DNA from 4 places in the Streptomyces sp. NPDC102402 genome. Region 4 is predicted to be linked to each of the others. Evidence: riboswitches for the same ligand, from Rfam matches in the RefSeq annotation. Region 4 holds a riboswitch; each other region holds the start of a gene.

Region 1 (3,201 bases), on a different contig from region 4:
GGCCTGGTGAGGGTGACGCCCAGGTCAGGGCGGCACCCTCACCCACCCAGGAGAAGGCGTCAGTCGGCGATCGGCAGATAGACCCTGTTGCCCGCCGCAGCGAACTCCTTGGACTTCTCGGCCATCCCCGCCTCGATCTCGTCCTGCCCGTCCCCGTGCTCCCGCCGGATGTCGTGGGAGATCTTCATCGAGCAGAACTTGGGGCCGCACATCGAGCAGAAGTGCGCGGTCTTGGCCGGTTCGGCCGGCAGCGTCTCGTCATGGAACTCCCGTGCGGTGTCCGGGTCGAGCGCCAGGTTGAACTGGTCCTCCCAGCGGAACTCGAACCGGGCGTCGGACAGGGCGTCGTCCCACTCCTGCGCCCCGGGGTGCCCCTTGGCGAGGTCCGCCGCATGCGCGGCGATCTTGTACGTGATGACGCCGGTCTTCACGTCGTCGCGGTTCGGCAGCCCCAGGTGTTCCTTGGGCGTGACGTAGCAGAGCATCGCCGTCCCCCACCACGCGATCATCGCCGCACCGATTCCGGAGGTGATGTGGTCGTAAGCGGGGGCGACGTCGGTGGTCAGCGGGCCCAGCGTGTAGAACGGGGCCTCCTCGCAGATCTCCTGCTGGAGGTCGATGTTCTCCTTGATCTTGTGCATCGGGACATGCCCCGGGCCCTCGATCATCGTCTGGACGCCGAACCGCTTGGCGACGGTGTTGAGCTCGCCGAGCGTGCGGAGTTCGGCGAACTGCGCCTCGTCGTTGGCGTCGGCGATGGAGCCGGGGCGCAGACCGTCGCCGAGCGAGTACGTCACGTCGTACGCGGCGAGGATCTCGCAGAGGTCCTCGAAGTGCTCGTACAGGAACGACTCCTTGTGGTGCGCGAGGCACCAGGCGGCCATGATGGACCCGCCGCGCGAGACGATGCCGGTCTTGCGGCGGGCCGTCAGCGGGACGTAGGGCAGCCGGACCCCGGCGTGCACGGTCATGTAGTCGACGCCCTGTTCGGCCTGCTCGATGACCGTGTCCTTGTAGATCTCCCACGTCAGCTCCTCGGCCCGGCCGTCGACCTTCTCGAGGGCCTGGTAGAGCGGCACGGTGCCGATGGGCACGGGGGAGTTGCGCAGGACCCACTCGCGGGTGGTGTGGATGTTGCGTCCGGTGGAGAGGTCCATGACCGTGTCGGCGCCCCACTTGGTCGCCCAGGTCATCTTGTCCACCTCCTCCTCGATGGAGGAAGTGACGGCGGAGTTGCCGATGTTGGCGTTGACCTTCACCAGGAATCGCTTGCCGATGATCATCGGCTCGATCTCCGGGTGGTTGACGTTGGCCGGCAGGACCGCCCGGCCGGCGGCGATCTCCTCGCGCACGACCGCGGGTTCGACGTTCTCCCGGATGGCGACGTACTCCATCTCCGGGGTGATCTCGCCCCGACGGGCGTACGCGAGCTGCGTGACCGGCTGCCCGTCGCGGCTGCGGCGTGGCTGACGGGGGCGGCCGGGGAACACCGCGTCGAGATTGCGCAGACCACCGCGCGGGGAGGTGTGCTTGAGCCCGTCGTCCTCGGGGCGCGCGGGACGGCCCGCGTACTCCTCGGTGTCCCCACGGGAGATGATCCAGTTCTCCCGGAGCGGGGCGAGGCCGCGCCGTACGTCGGTGTCGGTGGCCGGATCGGTGTACGGCCCTGACGTGTCGTACAGCGTCACGTCCTTGCCGTTGGTGAGGTGCACCTGACGGACCGGCACACGGAGGTCCGGGCGTGAACCCTGGACGTATCCCTTGTGCCAGCCGATGGACTTCCCGGCCTCGTCGTCCTTCACATCCTGCGCATTCCGCGCATCCTGTGTCGAGGCAGGCGTGCGTGCGTCCGCTGTGGTCATGAGACCTACTCCCTACGCCGGCATTACCCGGTAACAGGTTCGGCGGTCGGCGCAGCGTGTCCCGTACGGATGTACGGAGGTCAGCGCCCTCTCAGCCCGGTGCTCCGAGCTCCCGCGTGTGCAAATGTGTCTCCACGCTAGCCTCCCGCCTGGCGTGCTGGCCAGAGGGCCTCCCTCGTTCTTGGGATGATCGCGGGGTGACGTCCCCCGGAAGCGCCCCCGAACCCCACGGCCCCGCAGCAGGCAGCACCCAGAGTCATGCACACGGCCACACACACAGCCACGGTCCCGCCGCGCCCGTGTCCAAGCACCTGCGCAAGGTCATCGCCGCCGTGGTGATCCCCTTCGCCGCAGCGGTACTGGTCGGCCTGGTGGCGTTCTGGCCGGGAGGGGCACCCGCCCATGAACGCACGGGTGTCGGCTTCGACCGGCAGACCCAGGACGGGCGGGTGACGAAGGTCGTCGCGGTCGACTGCGCGGATGTCAACGCCTCGCAGGTACCTCCGACGGGCGACACCTCCACTCCCTCGGGACGGGAAGCCGTCGACGAGCAGTCGGGGGAGTGCAAGAAGGCAACGATCGAAGTGACCACCGGTGAGGACAAGGGCCGTACGTTCGTCGAGGTCGTCCAGCCCGACGCGCCGCGCCAACTGCGGGAGGGCCAGGGAGTGGTCGTGGCCTACGCGCCGGACGCGCCCCGGGACCTGCAGTACTCGGTGACCGATGTGGACCGCACGGTCCCGATGGCGCTGCTCGCGGGGATCTTCGCCCTCGCGGTGGTGGTGGTGGGCAGGCTTCGCGGACTGATGGCACTGATCGCGCTCGCCGTCTCCTTCGGCGTGCTGACCCTGTTCATCCTCCCGGCGATCCTGCAGGGATCGAACCCGCTGGTCGTCGCGGTGATCGGGGCCAGTGCCATCATGCTGATCGCCCTCTACACCTGCCACGGCCTGACAGCCCGCACCTCCGTGGCCGTGATCGGCACCCTCATCTCGCTGCTGCTGATCGGGCTGCTGGGCTCCCTGTTCATCGGCTGGGCCGGCCTGTCCGGCAACACGGACGACAACACCGGCCTCATCCACGGGCTGTATCCGGACATCGACATGAGCGGCCTTCTGCTGGCCGGGGTGATCATCGGCTCCCTCGGCGTCCTCGACGACGTGACCGTCACCCAGACGTCGGCGGTGTGGGAACTGCACCAGGCCGACCCGACGATGGGCGTGCGAGGGCTCTACCGGGCGGGCATCCGGATCGGGCGCGACCACATCGCGTCCGTCGTCAACACGCTCGTGCTCGCCTATGCGGGCGCGGCGCTCCCTCTGCTGCTGCTCTTCTCGAT
Region 2 (3,201 bases), on a different contig from region 4:
GCGAGGATCCCGCCGACCGCCGCGAACTGCACCAGGGTCAGCACGGCGGCCGTCGGCAGGTCCAGCAGCTGCGCGGTCTGCCGGTAGATCTCCACCTCAAGCGTGGAATAGGCCGGGCCGCCGAGGATCTGGACGACTCCGAAGGAGGTGAAGGTGAAGAGGAAGACCATCAGGGCGGCGGCTGCCACCGCCGGGCCCAGCGCGGGCAGGGTCACCCGCCGCCATGCCGCGAACCGTCCCGCCCCGAGGACCCGTGCGGCCTCCTCCTGGCGGGGGTCGAGCTGCGCCCACAGGCCGCCCACGGTCCGTACGACGACGGCGTAGTTGAAGAAGACATGGGCGAGCAGGATCGCCCACACGGTGGTGTCGAGCCTGACCCCCCACAAGTCGTCGAGGAAACCGCCGCGCCCCAGCAGGGCGAGGAACGCCGTGCCCACCACGACGGTGGGCAGCACGAACGGCACGGTCACCACGGCCCGCAGCAGCTGCTTGCCGGGGAAGTCGAAGCGGGCGAAGACGTAGGCGCCGGGCAGCGCGATCAGCAGGGTGAGCACGGTGGAGGCGAGAGCCTGCCAGGTCGTGAACCAGAGGACGTCCAGGATGTCGGGCCGGCTCAGCACCGTACCGATCCGGCCGAACTGCCAGTCACCCTCCGCCTTCAGGCCCCTCCCGACGATCGCGGCGACGGGATAGGCGAAGAGCAGCCCGAAGAACGCGACGGGCACGGCCATCAGGCCGAGCCGCACCGCGTTCCCCCTCCACGCGGTACGCGCGCGGGCTACTTCACGACGAGCGAGGACCATGACTGGACCCACTGCTCACGGTTCTTGGCGATCTTCTCCGGGGCCACCGTCGTCGGCTCGTCCACGGTCGCGCCGAACTTCGTGAAGAGCTCCGGCAGCTTCGCGTCCTTCACCACCGGGTTCACGAACATGTTCAGCGGCATGTCCTCCTGGAACCGCTTGCTGATCAGGAAGTCCAGCAGCGCCTTGCCGCCCGCCTCGTTCTTCGCGCCGTCCAGCAGGCCGGCGAACTCGGTCTGGCGGAAGCAGGTGCCGGTGGCGACTCCTGTCGGGGCCTCGGTGGGCTTCGGATCGGCGTACAGCACCTCGACGGGCGGGCTGGAGGCGTACGAGACGACGAGCGGACGGTCGGCCTTGGTCTTCCTGCCGCCGGCCGAGCCGGAGAACTCCTCGTTGTAGGCCTGCTCCCAGCCGTCGACGGTCTTGACGCCGTTGTCCTTCAGCTTCTTCCAGTAGTCCTGGTAGCCGGTCTCGCCGTAGGTGGCGACGGTGCCGAGCAGGAAGCCGAGGCCGGGCGAGGAGGTCGCGGCGTTCTCGGTGACGAGGAGGTTCCTGTACGCGGGCTTCAGCAGGTCGTCGAAGGACTTCGGCGGGGCGAGCTTCCTGTCGGCGAAGTACTTCTTGTCGTAGTTGACACAGATGTCGCCGGTGTCGACGGGCGTGACCCGGTGCCGGTCCGCGTCGAGCTGGGCGTCGGCCGCGACACGGCCGAGGCCCTTCGCCTCGTACGGCGTGAACAGGCCGGCGTCCAGGGCGCGGGAGAGCAGGGTGTTGTCGACGCCGAAGAACACGTCGCCACGGGGGGATCCCTTGGTCAGGATCTCCTGGTTGAGCGCGGCTCCGGCGTCCCCGCTCTTGAGCACCTTGACCTTGTAGCCGGTCTCCTTCGTGAACTCCTTCAGCACGGCGTCCGAGGCGTTGAACGAGTCGTGGCTGACCAGCGTGACGGTCTTGGAGCCGGCCCCCGTGTCGCCGGAGGCCTTGTCGTCGGAGCCGCCGCAGCCCGCGAGCACGGTGACGCCGAGCGCGGCGGCGAGCGCCGTCGCGGCGTACTTCGTGGTGGTGTTCATCTGATTCCTCCTGGAGGTGACCAGGAAGAGACGCGGCCCTGCCCGCTCGGCGAGCGGGCAGGGCGCAACAGCTTGAGTAAGGTCCGAACTTCCTACCCGGAATGACCCGGGCGAGGTTCAGAGGGTCTGCGGCCGACCTGTCCTCGGTGCCGCACTCTCAGCGCTGTGGCGCTCCCCTGTCGGAATATGCAGTTGATTTCCTGGCCAGGCTACACCGGCCGGATCATGCCCGACCGGCCGGATAGCGCCGGTCCCGGAACCCCCTCAGCGCTCGGAGGCCGCCAGCTGCCCGCAGGCGCCGTCGATCTCCTGGCCACGGGTGTCCCGGACGGTGACCGGCACGCCGTGGGCTGCGATCGCCTCGACGAACGCCTTCTCGTCCTCGGGCCGCGAGGCGGTCCACTTGGAGCCCGGGGTCGGGTTCAGCGGGATGAGGTTGACGTGTACCCGCTTGCCCTTGAGCAGCCGGCCGAGCCTGTCGCCCCGCCACGCCTGGTCGTTGATGTCCCGGATCAGCGCGTACTCGATGGAGATGCGGCGGCCCGACTTCTCCGCATACTCCCAGGCGGCGTCCAGGACCTCACGGACCTTCCAGCGGGTGTTCACGGGGACGAGGGTGTCGCGCAGCTCGTCGTCCGGAGCGTGCAGCGAGACGGCGAGGCGGCACTTGAAGCCCTCGTCGGCGAAGCGCAGCATCGCCGGCACCAGGCCCACCGTGGACACGGTGATCCCACGCTGGGAGAGCCCCAGGCCGTCAGGCTCCGGGTCCGTCAGCCGACGGATCGCCCCGACGACGCGCTTGTAGTTGGCCAGCGGCTCGCCCATGCCCATGAAGACGATGTTGGAGAGCCGCGCCGGCCCGCCCGGGACCTCGCCGTCGCGCAGGGCCCGCATGCCGTCCACGATCTGGTGCACGATCTCGGCGGTCGACAGGTTCCGGTCGAGACCCGCCTGCCCGGTCGCGCAGAAGGGGCAGTTCATCCCGCAGCCCGCCTGCGAGGAGATGCACATGGTGACCCGGTCCGGATACCGCATGAGCACGGACTCGACGAGCGTGCCGTCGTGCAGCTTCCAGAGCGTCTTGCGGGTGGTGTCGTCGTCACAGCTGATGTGGCGCATGACCGACATCAGATCCGGGAACATCGCCTCGGCGAGCTTGTCGCGCGACGCGGCCGGGATGTTGGTCCACTCCGCCGGGTCGTGCGCGTACCGCGTGAAGTAGTGCTGCGACAGCTGCTTGGCGCGGAAGGGCTTCTCGCCGGTCGCGGCGACTGCTTCCTTGCGCTCGTCGGGGGTGAGGTCGGCGAGGTGCCGCGGCGGCCGCTTGG
Region 3 (3,201 bases), 380 kb from region 4:
GGTCGAGCCGGCGCATCGCCACGGTCGTCAGCTCCGTGCCCGAGGCGATCAGCGAGCGCTCCAGCACGTCGAGGCTGGGCGCACCGCCGGTACCCATGATCAGCCGGGACGAGAACGTCGTGGAGCCGAGCGTGAAGAGATCGTCGGACATGGTCAGCCTCCCTGGACGGCGGTCAGGATCTCGACGCGGTCGCCGTCGCGGAGAGCGGTGGCGGACCACTGGCCGCGGGGGACGACGGCCTCGTTGACCGCGGCGGCGACCCCGGAGGGAGCCGCGGTCAGCTCCCCGACCAGGGCGCCCAGCGCGGTGCCGGCGGGGACGGCGCGCTGCTCCCCGTTGACGGAGACCCTCACGGGGCCGGCGGACGGCACGGACTGTGTCATGCGGGCTGCTCCTGGGAGGCGGGGGTGGTGGCTTCGGGGCCCGGGAGCCGCGAGGCCCCCGGGGAGGCGGCCGCCGGCGCGAAGCGGCGCGGTGCGAAGGGGCGGCCCAGTTCGGGCAGCTCGCCCGTGGTGAGCACGTGCGCCATCACGTCGCCGGTCACCGGGGTCAGCAGCACCCCGTTGCGGTGGTGGCCGGTGGCCAGGTGCAGGCCGTCCAGCGCGGTGGGGCCCAGCAGCGGCGCGTTGTCCGGTGAGGCGGGCCGCAGCCCGGCCCGGGTCTCGGTCAGCGGCAGCTCGGTGATCCCGGGCACCAGCTCGTGGGCGTCCCGCAGCAGCTCGTAGACCCCGCCCGCGGTGACGGTGGTGTCCCAGCCCTGCTCCTCGGTCGTCGCGCCGACCACCAGCTCGCCGTTGGCGCGCGGCACCAGGTAGACGTGGCTGCCGCGCACGACGGCCCGCACCGTCCTGCTGAGGAAGGGGGCGTACGCGGGCGGCACCGTCAGCCGCAGCACCTGCCCCTTGACCGGGCGTACGGGCGGGACGACCGCCTCGGGTATCCCCGCGAGCCGGCCGCTGAGGCTGCCTCCGGCCAGGACCACCTGGCCGGCGGCGAGATCCGTACCGTCCGCGAGAACGGCTCCCGTAGCACGGCCGCCCGTGACGGAGAGCCGTTCGACCCAGGCGCGGCGGAAGCGCACGCCCGACCGCTCGCACGCCGTGACCAGGGCCGAGGCGAGCCTCCTGGGATCCACCTGGTGGTCGCCGTCGACCCGGAGCCCGCCGCGTACGCCGGGGGCGAGCATCGGTTCCAGACGCCGGCACTCGCGGCCGGTGAGCCACTCCGACCGCAGCCCCGAACGCTGCTGCAGGGCGTGCAGTTCCCGCAGGTGGGCCCGGTCGTCGGAGTCCAGGGCGACGGACAGCGTGCCGCAGGCCCGGAAGGCGGTCTCCTGCCCGCTCGCCTCCTCCAGCTCGGCCACGAAGTCCGGATAGCGCGCCGCGGACGCCATGTTGAGGCCGAGCAGCATCTGCTCCCCGTAGTGGAGCTCGGTGACGGCGGCGAGCATCCCGGCCGCCACCCGGGCGGCCCCGCCGCCGGGTTCCGGGTCGGCCAGCGTCGTGCTCAGACCACGCTGTGCGGACCGCCAGGCGGTCACCAGCCCGATGATGCCGCCCCCGACGACCAGGACGTCGGAACTCTGTACGGAGATGCGCATGGGCGTCCAGCCCCTCCCTTCGCCGGCATGACCCGGATCAGGTTCGTACGGTCGGAGGCCGGCCAGCCTCCCTCTCAGCCCGGTGCGTCCGGACTCCCGCGAGTGTCTTACGGTGGCCAGCCTAGACCCCACCGGCCGATGCCAGTAAGGGAGCCGTACCCGTGGCCCGTTCGCTCGACGGACTCGTCCTCTCGCCGGTCGCCGACCAGGCCCCCGGCCAGGTCGGGACCCGGACCCGTTTCACGTACCACGAGCGGGAGGGCCGGATCTGGGCGGAGTACGCGGGCGGCGACATCGTCCGCGGGCATCTCGTCGGGACGCGGGACGCGGACACCCTGGACTTCCGCTACGTCCAGCTGAAGCAGGACGGAACGACCTCCTGCGGGCACTGCGGATCGACCGTCACCGACCTCCCTGACGGCCGCGTCCGCCTGGACGAGACATGGGAGTGGGAGTCCCAGGAGGGCAGCGGGACGAGCGTGGTCGAGGAACTCGCCGACTGACGTCACGTCAGGTGATTAGGGTGGACGGGTGAGCGAGCAGACAGAGGATCCGCCTGCGGGACACCCGCGCGGAGTCGTGATCGTGGGCGCGGGCATGGCCGGGGTGCAGACGGCCGTGGCCCTGCGCGAACAGGGCTTCACCGGCCCGGTGACGCTGATCGGCGCCGAACCGCACCAGCCGTACGACAGGCCGCCGCTGTCCAAGGCGGTCCTGCTCGGCAAGGCCGAGGACTCCGCCTTCGACGTCGACTTCGAGGAGCTGGGCATCACCCTGCGCCTGGGGCTGGACGTGGCCGGCCTGCGGGCCGGGGCGCACGAGCTCGACACGGCCGAGGGGCCCGTCGCCTACGACGTCCTGGTCCTCGCCACCGGGGCGGAGCCCGTCGCTCTGCCCGGCACCGAGGGCGTCCCCGGTGTGCACCTGCTGCGCACCCTCGACGACGCAGCGCGGCTGCGGCCCGTCCTGGAGCGGCGGCACGACGTGGTCGTCGTCGGCGCGGGGTGGATCGGCGCCGAGTTCGCCACGGCCGCCCGGGCGGCCGGCTGCGCGGTCACCGTCGTCGAGGCCGCCGACCGTCCTCTCGCGGGCACGATGCCCGCCGAGGTGGCCGCTCCGATGGCCGCCTGGTACGCCGAGAGCGGAGCCGAACTCCTCACCGGGGCCCGGGTGGAACGTGTCGAAGAGGGCTCCGTCCACCTGTCGGACGGCCGGACGGTCCCCGCCGGGGCGGTGGTCGTGGGGATCGGAGCGCGGCCCGCCACGGCGTGGCTCGCGGGTTCGGGCATCGCGCTCGGCCCGGACGGCTCGGTCACCGCGGACAGCTCGCTGCGCACCTCGCTGCCCGACGTCTACGCGGTGGGCGACTGCGCCTCCTTCCCCTCCGCCCGCTACGGGGAACGGCTGCTGGTCCACCACTGGGACAACGCCCTCCAGGGCCCCCGGGCGGTCGCCTCCGCCCTCACGGGCCGGGCGGCCGGGGCGTACGACCCGGTGCCCTACTTCTGGTCCGAGCAGTTCGGGCGCTTCGTGCAGTACGCGGGCCATCACGCCGGTGCCGACACCCTCCTGTGGCGGGGCGCTCCGGCGGACCCCTCCT
Region 4 (3,201 bases):
GCGCGCCCAGGTCGACGTCTACAAGCTGGCCGACGAGGTCACGGCCGGGCTGGAGGGCATGGACATCCCGCTGCGCGTGGCCGTCATGGGGTGTGTGGTGAACGGCCCCGGGGAAGCCAGGGAAGCTGATCTCGGTGTCGCGTCCGGCAACGGCAAGGGGCAGATCTTCGTCAAGGGCGAGATCGTCCGGACCGTACCCGAGTCGAAGATCGTCGAGACGCTCATCGAGGAGGCGTTCAAGCTCGCCGAGCTGATGCGGCAGGACGAGGACGACGGCTCCGCCGGGACCGCCCCCTCCGCCGGGCACGAGAGCGCCGAGTGATCACGCCGCGGACCGGTCTGCCCCGCCGAGGCGGTCTTCCACGAGGACGGCGTCCCCGGAGACCGGACGGACCACCACAGGGCGGACGCCGGGTTCCTCGACGGTCCGGGATCTCCCGGGGGCGGCGCCGAAGGCCTCGGCCCGGTCGGGCCCGACCACCCGCTCATCGCCGTACGGCCGGTCCGCGCCGCGCGATCCGGTGACCCGTCCGTCAGGAGCGCAGGCGCAGCCGCAGCGGGGCGTAGAGCACCAGGGCCACGATGAACGCCACGCCGTAGGCGAGGTCCGCCCCATGAAGGGCCTTCGCCGCCGGCCCGACGTACAGGCCGGTGCTCATGAACGGCACCGCCGCGGCGAAGGCCGCCCCGAAGGCGGTGAGCGCCGGCCACCACGGCCGGCCGACGGCGCTCTCGGCCGCGAGGTCGACCGGTGCGCCGCCGCGGGCCCTGGCGCGCACCACCCAGTCGACGGCCACGATCGCGACGAAGCCGGGGATCCAGTAACCGACCAGGAGCAGGACGTTCTGGAAGCGCGCCGTCGTGTCGGCGGCGTGCATCCACAGCACGAGCGGGAATCCGAGCACGGCGGCGAGCGCGGCGGCGACGGGGCGCGGCACGCGCACCCCCATCGCCTGCAGCGCCAGCGACCCGCTGTAGTCGTTCATGGCGTTGCTGCACAGCGCGGCGAGCGCCACGGCGAGCAGACCGAAGGCCCCGAGCGCTCCCCCGCCCAGCAGGGTGTCGATCCCGCGTGCGGTCTGGTCGGTGAAGACGGACGCGCCCCACAGGCCGAGCGTCTGGACCGCCACGAAGGAGACGCTGATGCCCAGCAGCGTGCACCAGAACATGCGCGTCCGCGAGGTGGTGGGCGGGAGATACCGGCTGAAGTCACTCGCGTAGGGGGCCCACGACAGCGCCAGGCTCAGGGCGATCGTGCACGTCAGGACGAACGCGCCCGCCCGGTCGCCTCCGTGCACGGTGCCGGAGGCGGCGGGGTGGACGCCGTCCAGCAGCTTCACGGAGAGCACGGCGAAGGCGGCGGCGAGGGCGAACGTCATCACGGTCTGCAACCGGTGGATCGCCTCGTACCCCAGTACGCCGAGCGCACCCTGGGCGGCCATCATGACCAGTACGCCCAGCCAGAAGGGCCAGCCGAACAGCTGGGCCAGCGCGTCCCCGCCGAACAGGCCGATCAGCGCGTCCCAGGCGATCGAGGACAGCCACTGCAGCGCGCCGGGCAGCACGACGCCCCGGCCGAACGCCAGCCGCGCGAGGGACATCTGGCCGACTCCGGTCCGGCTTCCCCAGGTGCCGAGGTACGCGGTGGGCACCGCCCCCACGAGCGTGCCGAGCACGACGGCGACGAGCGCCGTGGCGAAGTCCAGGCCGAGGGCGATGCCCACGGTGCCGGTGAAGACACCGGTCATGGTCAGGTTGGGGGCGAACCAGACGGTGAACAGCCGGCCGGGGCCGCCGTAGCGCCGGTCCTCGGGGACGGGGGCTGTCCCGTGCGTCTCGACCCGGAGGTCGCCGGGGGCCGCGGGCATGCGGCCTTCGAAGGCGGAACCCGGGTCCGGGGCCGCCCGCTTCCCGATCGCACGGTCTTCCTGGGCGTACGGCAACGGCATGAGACATCCCTCCGCCAGTGCTAACTGGTTCAGGTTCGACGGGTGTGTTCTCAGCCCCCTGCGGGGCACCCCGTGTCCGGTTCGGCGGCCAGGATAGCCGGGCGGCCGTCCGGGCCCGGCCGGAGGGGCCGATCGGCACGGGAGCCGGAACGGCGCGCCGGGATGGTTCCGCGCGGATCGGATGTCGATCGGGTCACGCTCGTCGCGCGGGTCGCAGGCAGACAGACCGGCCTCGTCCGGATGAAACAGGCATTCGGTCCGCGTCACTCCCGGCAGCCTCCACGGGATGCACACAACCGCTGCTCGAGGATCCGGACTCACCCCATGTGAACGTCTGGGCGAGTTGCTAGCTTGGCCTGAAACCGAGGCACCCGCCGGGTGCGAAGCGGCGGGACCGGTACGCGGGGAAGGGTCACCCATGGCATGGGACGAGTGGGAGCAGCTGAAGGCGGAGGCCGCCGGCCGGCAGTCGACCGGAATGCAGTTGAACCAACTCGACCCCGGCGGCGGGGGCTCCATGGCTCTGCCGGGGCAGACGGGCGACCTCAAGGTGGACCAGGGCGACCTGGCGAAGATCGGCAGCCAGGCGCACAGCCTCTACGACAACCTCTGGAACAAGGCCCGTGTGGCCGTTCCCAGCAGTGACAAGGCCGCCGGCGACCTGAGCGGCCAGGGCTTCGCGCTGGGCGGCGGGCTCAAGCACGTGTCGAACCGGTGGGAGGAGCAACTGAAGTCGCTCATGGACGCGTGCGCCCACATCTCCAACCACATGCAGGTCACCAAGAAGGTGCACGCCGGTGACGAGCACTACATCCAGCGGCAGGTGAGCAGCATCGAGACCCTGGACGCCGGATTCGACGAGCGGGCCGGCGAGCCGGGCAGGAAGAACCCGGCGTACGAGCCCAAGAAGTAGCGGCGCGAACACAGACGTACAGGAGAAACGACACCTCATGGATCTCGACGCGCTGCGCTTCGCCAACTTCACGACGCTCGACGAGGCCGTCTCCGACTGGGGCCTGCTCGTACGCCACCTCGTGGAGCTGAGGAAACAGGCCGAGGACGGACTGCACAAGGCCGCCAACACCGGGAACTGGGCCGGCATGAACGCCCAGGTCACCAAGGAGTTCGTCGGCAAGACCGCCGGCGAGTTCGGCGACGCCCACACACAGGCCAACACGATTCACAAGATCCTCGGTGACACCCGGGACGAGCTCCGGCAGTACAAGAAGGATCTCGAGGCCGCCATCACCCG

What was found. Region 4 has a riboswitch for thiamine pyrophosphate ahead of ACIRJR_RS11970 (purine-cytosine permease family protein). Riboswitches for the same ligand answer to the same signal wherever they lie in the genome.
Region 1: it holds a riboswitch for thiamine pyrophosphate, as region 4 does, so the genes downstream of both, thiC (phosphomethylpyrimidine synthase ThiC) here and ACIRJR_RS11970 (purine-cytosine permease family protein) in region 4, are expected to answer to the same signal.
Region 2: it holds a riboswitch for thiamine pyrophosphate, as region 4 does, so the genes downstream of both, ACIRJR_RS26560 (thiamine ABC transporter substrate binding subunit) here and ACIRJR_RS11970 (purine-cytosine permease family protein) in region 4, are expected to answer to the same signal.
Region 3: it holds a riboswitch for thiamine pyrophosphate, as region 4 does, so the genes downstream of both, thiO (glycine oxidase ThiO) here and ACIRJR_RS11970 (purine-cytosine permease family protein) in region 4, are expected to answer to the same signal.

The regions. Positions count from the first base shown of each region.
Region 1 covers NZ_JBIWKR010000001.1:557,333-560,533, forward strand. The annotation lists gene thiC (phosphomethylpyrimidine synthase ThiC) at 60-1,862, opposite strand; TPP riboswitch at 1,855-1,988, opposite strand; gene ACIRJR_RS02270 (YibE/F family protein) at 2,060-3,201, shown strand, end outside.
Region 2 covers NZ_JBIWKR010000010.1:156,549-159,749, reverse strand. The annotation lists gene ACIRJR_RS26565 (ABC transporter permease) at 1-731, opposite strand, end outside; gene ACIRJR_RS26560 (thiamine ABC transporter substrate binding subunit) at 779-1,873, opposite strand; TPP riboswitch at 1,945-2,061, opposite strand; gene rlmN (23S rRNA (adenine(2503)-C(2))-methyltransferase RlmN) at 2,138-3,201, opposite strand, start outside.
Region 3 covers NZ_JBIWKR010000003.1:929,097-932,297, forward strand. The annotation lists gene ACIRJR_RS13745 (thiazole synthase) at 1-151, opposite strand, end outside; gene thiS (sulfur carrier protein ThiS) at 154-384, opposite strand; gene thiO (glycine oxidase ThiO) at 381-1,601, opposite strand; TPP riboswitch at 1,599-1,711, opposite strand; gene ACIRJR_RS13760 (hypothetical protein) at 1,763-2,104, shown strand; gene ACIRJR_RS13765 (NAD(P)/FAD-dependent oxidoreductase) at 2,133-3,201, shown strand, end outside.
Region 4 covers NZ_JBIWKR010000003.1:551,020-554,220, reverse strand. The annotation lists gene ispG (flavodoxin-dependent (E)-4-hydroxy-3-methylbut-2-enyl-diphosphate synthase) at 1-322, shown strand, start outside; gene ACIRJR_RS11970 (purine-cytosine permease family protein) at 534-1,949, opposite strand; TPP riboswitch at 1,939-2,032, opposite strand; gene ACIRJR_RS11965 (hypothetical protein) at 2,368-2,862, shown strand; gene ACIRJR_RS11960 (hypothetical protein) at 2,900-3,201, shown strand, end outside.